DNA from 3 places in the Streptomyces sp. WG5 genome. Region 2 is predicted to be linked to each of the others. Evidence: riboswitches for the same ligand, from Rfam matches in the RefSeq annotation. Region 2 holds a riboswitch; each other region holds the start of a gene.

Region 1 (3,248 bases), on a different contig from region 2:
CCGCTCGGCGTGGCGGGACCGCCCGCCGCGATCACCCAGGTGGAACAGCGGCTCGCCCAGCGCGAGGGCGCCTTCGAGATCCACCGCTACGCCGACGAGGCCGCGGCCCGCGACGCCGTCGAGGACCGGACCGTGTACGGCGCGGTGGTCGCCGGCGACCGGGGCACGAAGCTGCTCACGGCGTCCGCGGCCGGCCCGTCCGTGGCCCAGCTGCTGCGACAGGCGGTGACCGGGCAGGCCTCCGCCACGGGGACCCCGGTCCAGGTGGTCGATGTGGTGCCCGCTCCCGAGGCGGATCCGCGCGGCGCGGCCCTGGGCGCGAGCGTACTGCCACTCGCACTGGCCGGGATCGCGACCGGCGCCGTGGTGACCTTGCTGGGGTGGCGCGGCGTGCGAGCGGCCGTCGCGGTGGCCGGCGCCGCCGCGTCGACAGGCGTGGCCGCGGCGGTGGTCGCGCACAGCTGGCTCGGGGTGGTCACCGGTGACTGGTGGGCCGTGGCCGGCGCGTTCGGGCTGTCGACCCTGGCCGCCGGCGCGGGCGTCGCCGGGCTCGGGGCGCTGCTCGGGCGCGCGGGTATCGGGCTGGGCGCGGCCGTGATCATGCTGCTGGGCAACCCCTTCTCCGGCGCGTCCTCGGCGCCGGAGATGCTGCCCCGGCCGGCCGGCGCGATCGGCCAGTGGCTGCCGCCGGGCGCGGGCGGCTCGCTCCTGCGCTCGGTGTCCTTCTTCGAGGGCGCCGCGGCCACCGGCCCCGCGCTCACGCTCACGTGGTGGTCCCTGCTGGGCCTGGGCGCGGTCCTGCTCGGCGGCGTACTGCGACAGCGCGCACCCGGCGCCTCACCGGCACCCGACCGGACCCCGGCCCCGGCCGCCTGAGCCCCGGCCGTGAGCGACCGGACCGCGGACCCCGCCACGGTACGGGCCCCCGGACCGGCCGCCGTGCGCACCGGTGCGCCGGGGCCGGAGTGCGCCGGCATCCTGGTGCGGGCGCTGCGCGTGCTGGACGGTGAACGGCGGACGGCGCGCGTCAGCCGTCGGCCGCGTTCCGGCAGTTGACGCGCCGGGGGCCGAAACGGACCAAACGGCGTACCCCCTTTCGGCGTAGGAACACCCTCGATTTCCGACCGGCCGAAGTTGCGCAACCCCTGCTGCCCACACGGCGGAACGAGCCGCTGCGCCGCTGGTCCCGGGCTCGCCACCACACCGGGGGGTGACTCGAACGCGGAGGCGTCCACCCGCACGGGTGAGTGGCGTGTAACAACACAAAGGGCACGTTCCGTTGGGATTCTCCCCCTGGGCGAGACAAGATCCGTGACTGACGACAAGCCCTCGCCGCAGCGGCGGGGCGGTCCGGGCGGACGCCGAGTCCTGCCGCCGCCCGGACGACCGGTCGACAGGAGTGGATCGGCAGGAGTGGAGGACCCGAGCACGACGGGTCGCCGGAACGGTCATCTCCGCGAGAGAGGTGCCGGGCCGAGCAGCCCTTGGGGTGAAGCCGCACTCGTGCGGCCGGGCAACTTCGCCAGCCCGAATCCGACAGGTCATCCTTCACAGGCGGCTGACGAAGGGTTGCGCATGTCTGCGCTCAATCGTGTCCCGTCGCTGATGGCCCGTGCCGGTACGGCCTCGGCCCTCACCCTCGCCGCGATCGGCGGATCCGTCGTGGTCCCCGGTGCCGCCTCCGAGGCGGCCGCGGCGACCTATGCGGCGAAGGCCCTCAAGATCGCGGCCTCCAAGAAGGGTTCACCGTACAAATGGGGCGCCGTCGGACCACGCAGGTTCGACTGCTCCGGACTGACCCTGTATTCGTTCAAGAAGGCCGGCAAGAAGCTGCCGCGCACCGCGGCTCAGCAGTACAACAAGACCCGTCATATTTCCGCCAAGAACCGCAAGGTCGGCGACCTCGTCTTCTTCCACTCGGGCAGCAGCGTCTACCACGTCGGCATCTACGCCGGGAAGGGCAGGATCTGGCACGCCCCGAAGACCGGGGACGTGGTGCGTCTGCAGAAGATCTGGACCGGCAGCGTCTGGTACGGCCGGGTCAATTGACATCCGTTCCTCACCCGGAAGGGCAGGTGCTCCTGTCACCCTCGGCGGGTCCCCGCTCGGGCCGGCCCACGGCCTCGGCGGGTCCCCGCCTCAACGGACCGGGACCTCGACGGGGCGGTCGGCGTCCCCCGCACTCCCCGCGCTCCCGCACGTGCACGTGCGGTGGTTCGGGACCGTCCTCGACGCCGCACGCGGAACGGACGCGCGGCGAGCGCTGTCGGCGCCTCACCGTTCGGGCTCCTGCCGTCCCGCGACCCGCCCCACGGCCGTGGCCGGCTCGGGCGGCACCGGACTGCTCGGCGGCGTCCAGGGCAGTTCGATGAAGACGGTCTTGCCGCCCTCGCGCGTGCGCTGCACCCTCAGCTTGCCGCCGCACTCCGCCGTCAGCCAGCGGATGATCACCATGCCGCGGCCGTTGTCCTGCTGCACGGCGGCGGGCAGACGCTTGGGATACCCCGGATGGCTGTCGGTGACGCCGATGTGCAGTCGCTCGTCGCGGTCGAGCACGAGGTCCACCGTGAAGGTGGGTGACTGTCCGAGCGTGTGCTGGACCGCGTTGGTCGTCAGCTCGGAGACGATGAGCCGGACGGTTTCGGACACATCGGTGTCCGCCGGCAGGCCCCACTCCGCCAGCGTGCCGACCACATAGGTACGCGCGGCGGCCACCGAGGCGGGATCGCTCGGCAGAGTGACGGATGCTTCCAGATGGTCTGCCATGGCGACTCGTCCCTTTCCCACGGGACCGCAGCCGGACACGGAGCGGATGGTTCGAGTACGGTCCCGGACTGGTGCTTCGCCGCCAGACTGCCACCACCAGGCCCGGAAGGGCGGCGATCCCCCAAGATCTGCATATATCTGTCGCTCGATGCGGTGAACTCTGCGACGGCAGAGCGTATTCGGGCGGCTCATAAGGAGTAGAGGAGTGGCCCCATGCAGCACGGCCCCGTGGTGCGCCGCCGGAAGCTGGGCGCGGAACTGCGCGCCCAGCGCACGTCGGCGGGTATCACCAGCGGCGAGGCGGCCCGGCTGGTGGGCTGGCACCAGTCGAAGGTCAGCCGGATCGAGACCGGGACGAGCGGGGCGAAACCGGCCGACGTGCGGTTACTGCTGGACGCCTACGGCGTGGCCGACGACCAGCTGCGGGAGCTGCTGGTGATGCTGGCGGGCTCCGACGACGCGGGCGGCCGGAACCACTGGTG
Region 2 (3,248 bases):
GTGGAGGGTGCCGCGGGGCGGCAGCTGCGGCCAGGGCTGCTCCGGATCGGCCGGCACCCGCAGGCCGAGTGCCTGGCCCGCGCGCAGCGCCACGCGCGTGTGCCCCTCGGGTGACAGGTGCAGCCGGTCGGCGTCCCACGCCCTGCGGTCCTGGACGCTCCGCAGCGACCACAGGTCGAGGACGGGACAGCCGTAGCGGTCGGCGACGGCACGGACGTGTCCGTTGTACGTGGCGATCTTGCCGCGCAGATGCTTGAGGACGGGCACCCCGCGGGTGTCGAAGCCGGTCGTCACGAGGACGGTGCCGGCCACGGCGGTCAGTGCGGCCACCGCCCGCTCGAACCGCTCCGCCACCTCGTCGGGATCGGTGCCGGGCCGGATGATGTCGTTGCCGCCCGCCGCGAAGGAGACCAGGTCCGGCGCGAGTTCGGCGACGCGCGGGACCTGTTCCGCCACGATCTGGTCGAGCAGCCTGCCGCGCACGGCGAGGTTGGTGTACCTGAAGTCGCCCTCGGGGCGTCGGTCGGCGAGCAGTACGGCGAACCGGTCGGCCCAGCCGACGAACGCCCCGTCGGGTCCGGGGTCGCCGACGCCCTCGGTGAAGCTGTCCCCCACCGCCACGTACGACCCGATCACTTCTCTGCTGTCACTCTTCGAATCGTCTGCCACGTCGGCCCATGATTCACCTCGGAATGTGACCTACGCGACCGTAGAAAGGGTTGACGGGCGGTGAGAAAGACCACTCCTAAAGTGTTCACCAATTCAGGAATACACCGAAGGCCGGACCCGGGGATCGGGGTCCGGCCTTCGGTCGCGCGGGGGCTGTGCCCGGAACCGTCGTCAGAGGGAGACGCCGTGCGAGCGCAGGTACGCGATCGGGTCCACGTCCGAGCCGTAGTCCGGCGTGGTGCGGATCTCGAAGTGCAGGTGCGGGCCGGTCACGTTGCCGGTGGCACCCGAGAGACCGACCTGCTGACCCGCCGTCACGGACTGACCGGCGGAGACGGAGAGCGAGGACAGGTGGGCGTACTGGGCGTAGTGGCCGTCGGCGAGCTGGATGACGACCTGGTTGCCGTACGCTCCGCCCCAGCCGGCGGAGACGACGGTGCCCGCACCGACGGCCTTGAGCGAGGTGCCGGTCGGGACGACGAAGTCCGTGCCGGTGTGGTAGCCGCTGGACCACATGCTGCCGGTCTGGTGGTACGGGGTGCCGACGCTGCCGCCGGGGACGGGCGAGGTGAAGCCGCTGGTGGCGCCGGCGGACTGGCCGCTCGTGTCCGAGGAGTCCGAGGAGGAGGTCTGCGCGGCGTCCGACGACTTCTCGGACGACTCGGACGTCCCTGCCGGCGACTTCTGCGGCGCGGCGGGCTTCTCGGCCGCCGGCTTCTCCGACTCGGCGGAGGACGACGGGGCCGACGCCGTGGCGGCCTGCCCGCCGATCGAGAGCTTCAGGCCGGGGTGGATCAGCGAGGGGTCCGAACCGACGGCCTCGCGGTTGTCCGAGTACAGCTTCTTCCAGCCGCCGTCGACGTCCTGCTCGTCGGCGATCCGCGAGAGGGAGTCACCACTCTTCACCGTGTACGTCCGCGCGTCCGCGTTCTTCTCGGCGCTGCCTCCGGCGGCCTTCTTCGCCGTCGTCGGGACGGACTGCACGGCCTGTCCGGAAACGGACTGCGCGGGAGCGGCGTGGGCTGCGGCGGCGCCCATCAGCGGGAGCGCGAGCGCGGCGCCCCCGGTTCCGGCGACGGCGATGGTGCGGGTCAGGCGCATGGCCCTGGTGCGGCGGTGCTTACCCTTCGCGGGCATGACGAATTCCTCTCCGGCGCCTGCGAGGTGAGCTGTCGGGTGCGGGCTGGAGATGCCCGGCCGCGCCGAGACGCGGCTTTACCCCAAGCCGTTCCGGGAACCGGAACAGGCAGTCGTACCTGTGGGTCCCCCGCTCCTGCCGTGTACGGGTGGTGGGTGGGTGCGGGCTCCGGTCGGCGGCAGGATTAGGCGTCCGTCCGGATCGGTGGTGAACGTAAGGGACCAGGACGCGCAGGGACAAGCGTGGGGTTCCATCGGCAGGTGTTCCGATTGATCCTTTACGGGAATCACCGGTCACCCTCCGTCGATTCGCACAGCGCCGCTTCACGTGAACAGCCTTGAAAACCCGCCTGATTACGTGAGCATGACGAGCAACGCACGGTCACGGATATGACGCTGCTCACGCGGCGCCTCGCCATCCTCTTTCATTTCAGCGCTAGTTGGAATGAAAGCGCCAATTCGGACAGAAGGCTTAGAAATGGCGTAGTCGGACGGCCGAAACGCCGAGGCTCCAGGACCGTGCCGTATCGTCGAGTGGTGCCCGTCGGCGAGCAGCGTCGACGGGGCGGAGTGGGAGGAGTCCCCGTGACGCAGCAGGTCCCGTCGACCGAACCCGAGCTGGCCGGTGTGCGCAACTTCCGTGACGTGGGCGGACTGCCGACCGTGGACGGGCGGCGCGTGCGGCAGGGGGTGCTGTTCCGCAGCGGTCACCTGGCGCACGCCACCGGTGAGGACGCCGCGTTCCTCGCCTCGCTGGGCCTGCACACCGTCTTCGACTTCCGCAACGCGGCCGACCAGAAACTCGAAGGCCCGGACGTCGAGCTTCCGGGCGTGCGCAATGTGAACCTGCCGCTGAGTGATCCGGCCGACGGCGCCGAGTTCTGGAAGATGGTCCGCGACGGGGACCTCGACCAGCTGCGCGAGATCCTGGCGGACGGCAAGGGCGCCAACCGGATGATCGACTCCTACCGCATGATCATCAAGGAGCGCACGGCGGAGCACTCCCGGGTGCTGCACGCGCTCGCCGAGGACAGCGTCCCCGCCCTGATGCACTGCGCGGCCGGCAAGGACCGCGCGGGCCTGTCGATCGCCGTCACCCTGCTCGCCCTGGGCGTCGAGCGCGAGGCCGTCGTCGACGACTACCTGAAGTCCAACGCCACGCACCGCCGCTACCGGGTACGCCGCAGCAGCTCCGCCACCTCGGCCTACTCCCCCGAGGTCATGGAGCTGCTCAGCCCCCTGTTCGACGCGCGTGCCGAGTATCTGGCGGCGGCCTTCGAGACCGTCGAGGAGACCTGGGGCGGCGTCGACGCGTACCTGGAGAAGGGCCTGCGGATCACCCCGGAGACCCGGGAGCGACTGCGCGAGCGGATGCTGGACTGAGGCATCCGCTCACCCGCTACTTGGCTCCCACCTCGAAGAGCAGGTAGATGAAGGCCGCG
Region 3 (3,248 bases), on a different contig from region 2:
GTCCAGGACGGCGAAGGAGCGGTCGCGGTCGGCGGTCCAGCCGAGGACGTTGCCGCCGAGGGCGAGGGGGAAGACCTCGAGGTCGGAGGAGCCGAGCTTGCGCAGAGAAGTCATGTCCTGCGTCAACGAACACACCGGACGATGTGATTCCGGCAGCGGCGCAAAGATCCCGCAAACCGGCAGCCCTGACGTCGGGGGGTTGCCGTCAGGACCGCCGGCGATCAGCGGGGATCAGATGGACGGGGCAGCGCGAGGCACGAGCCCGGCCCTCAGGGGCGAGAGGCCGGTGCTCAGGGGCGCGAGCCCGGCCCTCAGCGGCGAGAGGCCGGTGCTCGTCAGCGGCGCGAGGCCGGTGCTCAGGGGTTGAGGCCCTTGTTCTGCAGCCACGCCATCGGGTCGATACCGGCGCCGTCGGCCGTGTGGACCTCCATGTGGAGGTGGGCGCCGGTGACGTTGCCGGTGGCTCCGACGCGGCCGATGATGTCGCCGGTGGCGACCTTCTGGCCGACGCTGACGCTGATGGAGGACTGGTGGGCGTACCAGATCTCGGTTCCGTCCTCGAGGGTCAGCACGGTCTTGTAGCCGTAGGACCCGTCGTAGCCGGCCGACGTGATGGTGCCGCTGTGGACCGCCTTGAGCAGCGTGCCCGTGGGGGCGGCGAAGTCCAGGCCGGTGTGGTAACCGGAGGACCAGTAGACGCCGGCCTGACCGAAGCTCGAGGAGATCGTGTAGGACGAGGTCGGCAGGGTGTACTGCTTGGCCAGCTTCGCGAGCCGTTCGGCCTCGGCCTTCTTCGCGGCTTCCGCCTCCGCCTTCTTCTTGGCGGCGGCGGCCTTGGCCTGGGCCTCCTTCTCCGCCTTGGCGGCGGCTTCCGCGGCCTTCTTCTCGGCCGCGGCGACGGCTTCGGCGGCGGCCTTGCTCTCCACCTGGGCCTGCTGCTGCTCGGCCTGCGCCATGATCCGGGCCCGCAGCGTCTCACCGGCGTCGGCGGTGCTCTCGCTGCCGGTGTCGGTGCCGGCCGCGACGCCGATGCCACTGAGCGGGGTGGCGGAGCCCTCGGGTTCCGGCTCCTCGTCGTCGGAGATGAGCGAGCCGACGTTCGGCAGGTCCGGCATGGAGATCGACACCGGCGGCTTGCCGGTCTGCGCGCTGGCCATGCCACCCGCGCCGACGGCCGCTATGACACCGACGCCGAGGACGGTGGAGCTGCGGGCGAGTCCGCCGCGCTGCTTGGCGACGCGGTGCCGGCCGCGTACGGGACGGATGGATTCCGCGGTGGGATTCCACTCCTCCCAGGGACCCTCTTCGGCGCGGTAGCCGTCGTAGCCGAAGGTGTCGGCGTCGTGCTGGTTCGGCACGAACGGGGCCTCGGGGGCAGGCCGGTTGGACGCCACGTGGGCGTACTCCTTTCCTTCCTTCTCGCCTACCGGGTTAGCTGACGGGTTCGGAGCAGGAAGGTCTCCTACGCGCGTATATCCGCCGTGTCTCCACGGCGTCGTACGCCCGATTCACCCCAATGTGGTGGTTCCCCGGTTCCCTTGCGGGATTCGGCGCGTGCGCACGGAGCCGCCTTCTGTGACGGCTGGGACGACCGCGCTGCGTTATCGAACGTTAATAGACGCGAGGCTCGGATTCCAAGCGGTTCCTCTTGATCATTAACGATTCCGGCCGGGACGTACGCCTCATGGAGGGCCAAAGCCGGGCGAGTTGACCCCCTCTCAGTATTCCCCCTCGCGTCACAACTTTCTGATGGTGTGTCAGTTGTTATGCGGAGGGCGGTCGGCCGGTCACGTCCCGTGACATCGGTCAGGGCCGTCGTACGGCGAGCAGTGCCATGTCGTCGGCCATGCCGCCCCCGGAGTGCCGGCGCACGTCGTCGGCGAGGGTGCCGAGCAGCTCCGACGGATGCCGGAAGACGCGGCCGGCCAGCCGCGCCTGCGGGTCGTAGAACTCGCCCTGGGCGTCCCGGGCTTCCGAGACTCCGTCCGTGTACAGCAGCAGTGTGGCCCCACCGGGGAAGTCGGCCTCCTCCGCACGGTCGGGCCACACGCCGAGCTCGCCCATGCCGAGCGGCAGCGCCGACTCCCGGGCGGGCAGCGGGCGCAGGGTGCCGTCGGCGTACAGCAGCAGGGGCGGCGGGTGGCCTCGGTTGACGATGCGGACGACCCCGTCGCCGTGGGGGAGTTCGGCGAGCACGGCGGTGGTGAATCCCTCGAAGGCGTCCAGGCCGTCCCGCCGGGAACCCTCGCGGGCCAGCGCCCGCTCCAGCCGCTGCGCCACCGCCTCCAGCGTCGCCTCCTGTTCGGCGGCCTCCCGGAAGGCGCCGATCACGACGGCGACGGCGCCCACCGCGCCCATGCCCTTGCCGCGCACGTCCCCGACGATGAGCCGGATGCCGCGCGCGCTGTCCTGTACGGCGTAGAGGTCGCCGCCGATGAAGGCGTCGGCCTGCGCGGCCTCGTAGCAGGCGGCGATCTCGAAGCCGCCGATCCGCTCGGCGGGCTCGGGCAGCACGGCGCGCTGGGCGGCCTCGGCGATCTCGCGCACGGAGACGAGGCGCTCGCCGGTGCGGCGGACGAAGCCGTTCACGAGGACGGCGAGCACGGCGACCGTCGCGATGGTGATCAGCTCGGTGAGGGAGTCGACGTAGTGGATGACGCCCTTGCTCAGCTGCAGCCCGACGACGGCGGCGACCACGGCGGCACCGGTGAGCGCCGTGCCGCGCCGGGAGTAGATCGGGGCGGCGACCAGGGGCGCGGCCGTGTAGAGGGGGCCTGCGGTGAAGTACCTCGGGGTGAAGAGGTCGTACAGGATGGCGACGACGATCAGCAGTACGGGCAGCAGGCGTACGACGGCCCGCCCGTACGAGGTCCGCCACGCCCGCGGCGGGCCTGCGCCCGGCCGGGGTGGCTCCGGGACGTCTCCGACGCCGGGGTCGGGCACGGGGTCGCCGGGGAGTCGGCCGCCGGCTCTGGCGTACGTCCCCTCGTCGTCCACGTCACCTGGCCGCACCACTGGCCTCCCGCCACCCCGCACGTCTGCGCCGCTTGCCGTCCCTTCGTCCAGGTTTCCCGGAGCGGGGGTGGGGGGCGAGCGGTGAGGGCCGACCGGGTGACGGAGCGGGTGCGTGTGTCGCGAACGCGAACGCGAACGCACCGAAGGCCGGAATCCTCAAGGATTCCGGCCTTCGGTCTTCAGTAGCGGGGACAGGATTTGAACCTGCGACCTCTGGGTTATGAGCCCAGCGA

Evidence for each region. A riboswitch is a leader RNA that binds a small molecule or an ion and turns the genes downstream of it on or off. The one in region 2 is predicted to bind cyclic di-AMP.
Region 1: it holds a riboswitch for cyclic di-AMP, as region 2 does, so the genes downstream of both, ACP4IX_RS21110 (C40 family peptidase) here and ACP4IX_RS32145 (M23 family metallopeptidase) in region 2, are expected to answer to the same signal.
Region 3: it holds a riboswitch for cyclic di-AMP, as region 2 does, so the genes downstream of both, ACP4IX_RS31400 (M23 family metallopeptidase) here and ACP4IX_RS32145 (M23 family metallopeptidase) in region 2, are expected to answer to the same signal.

The regions. Positions count from the first base shown of each region.
Region 1 covers NZ_JBNGGC010000019.1:2,215-5,462, forward strand. Annotated here, with positions in the region: gene ACP4IX_RS21100 (ABC transporter permease) at 1-876, shown strand, start outside; gene ACP4IX_RS21105 (hypothetical protein) at 886-1,056, shown strand; cyclic di-AMP (ydaO/yuaA leader) riboswitch at 1,428-1,572, shown strand; gene ACP4IX_RS21110 (C40 family peptidase) at 1,576-2,049, shown strand; gene ACP4IX_RS21115 (ATP-binding protein) at 2,275-2,766, opposite strand; gene ACP4IX_RS21120 (helix-turn-helix domain-containing protein) at 2,980-3,248, shown strand, end outside.
Region 2 covers NZ_JBNGGC010000043.1:4,374-7,621, reverse strand. Annotated here, with positions in the region: gene ACP4IX_RS32150 (SGNH/GDSL hydrolase family protein) at 1-636, opposite strand, end outside; gene ACP4IX_RS32145 (M23 family metallopeptidase) at 841-1,806, opposite strand; cyclic di-AMP (ydaO/yuaA leader) riboswitch at 1,811-1,968, opposite strand; gene ACP4IX_RS32140 (tyrosine-protein phosphatase) at 2,392-3,189, shown strand; gene ACP4IX_RS32135 (DUF6126 family protein) at 3,206-3,248, opposite strand, start outside.
Region 3 covers NZ_JBNGGC010000040.1:49,178-52,425, reverse strand. Annotated here, with positions in the region: gene ACP4IX_RS31405 (aldo/keto reductase) at 1-114, opposite strand, end outside; gene ACP4IX_RS31400 (M23 family metallopeptidase) at 357-1,394, opposite strand; cyclic di-AMP (ydaO/yuaA leader) riboswitch at 1,406-1,563, opposite strand; gene ACP4IX_RS31395 (PP2C family protein-serine/threonine phosphatase) at 1,807-2,997, opposite strand; tRNA gene ACP4IX_RS31390 (tRNA-Met) at 3,199-3,248, opposite strand, start outside.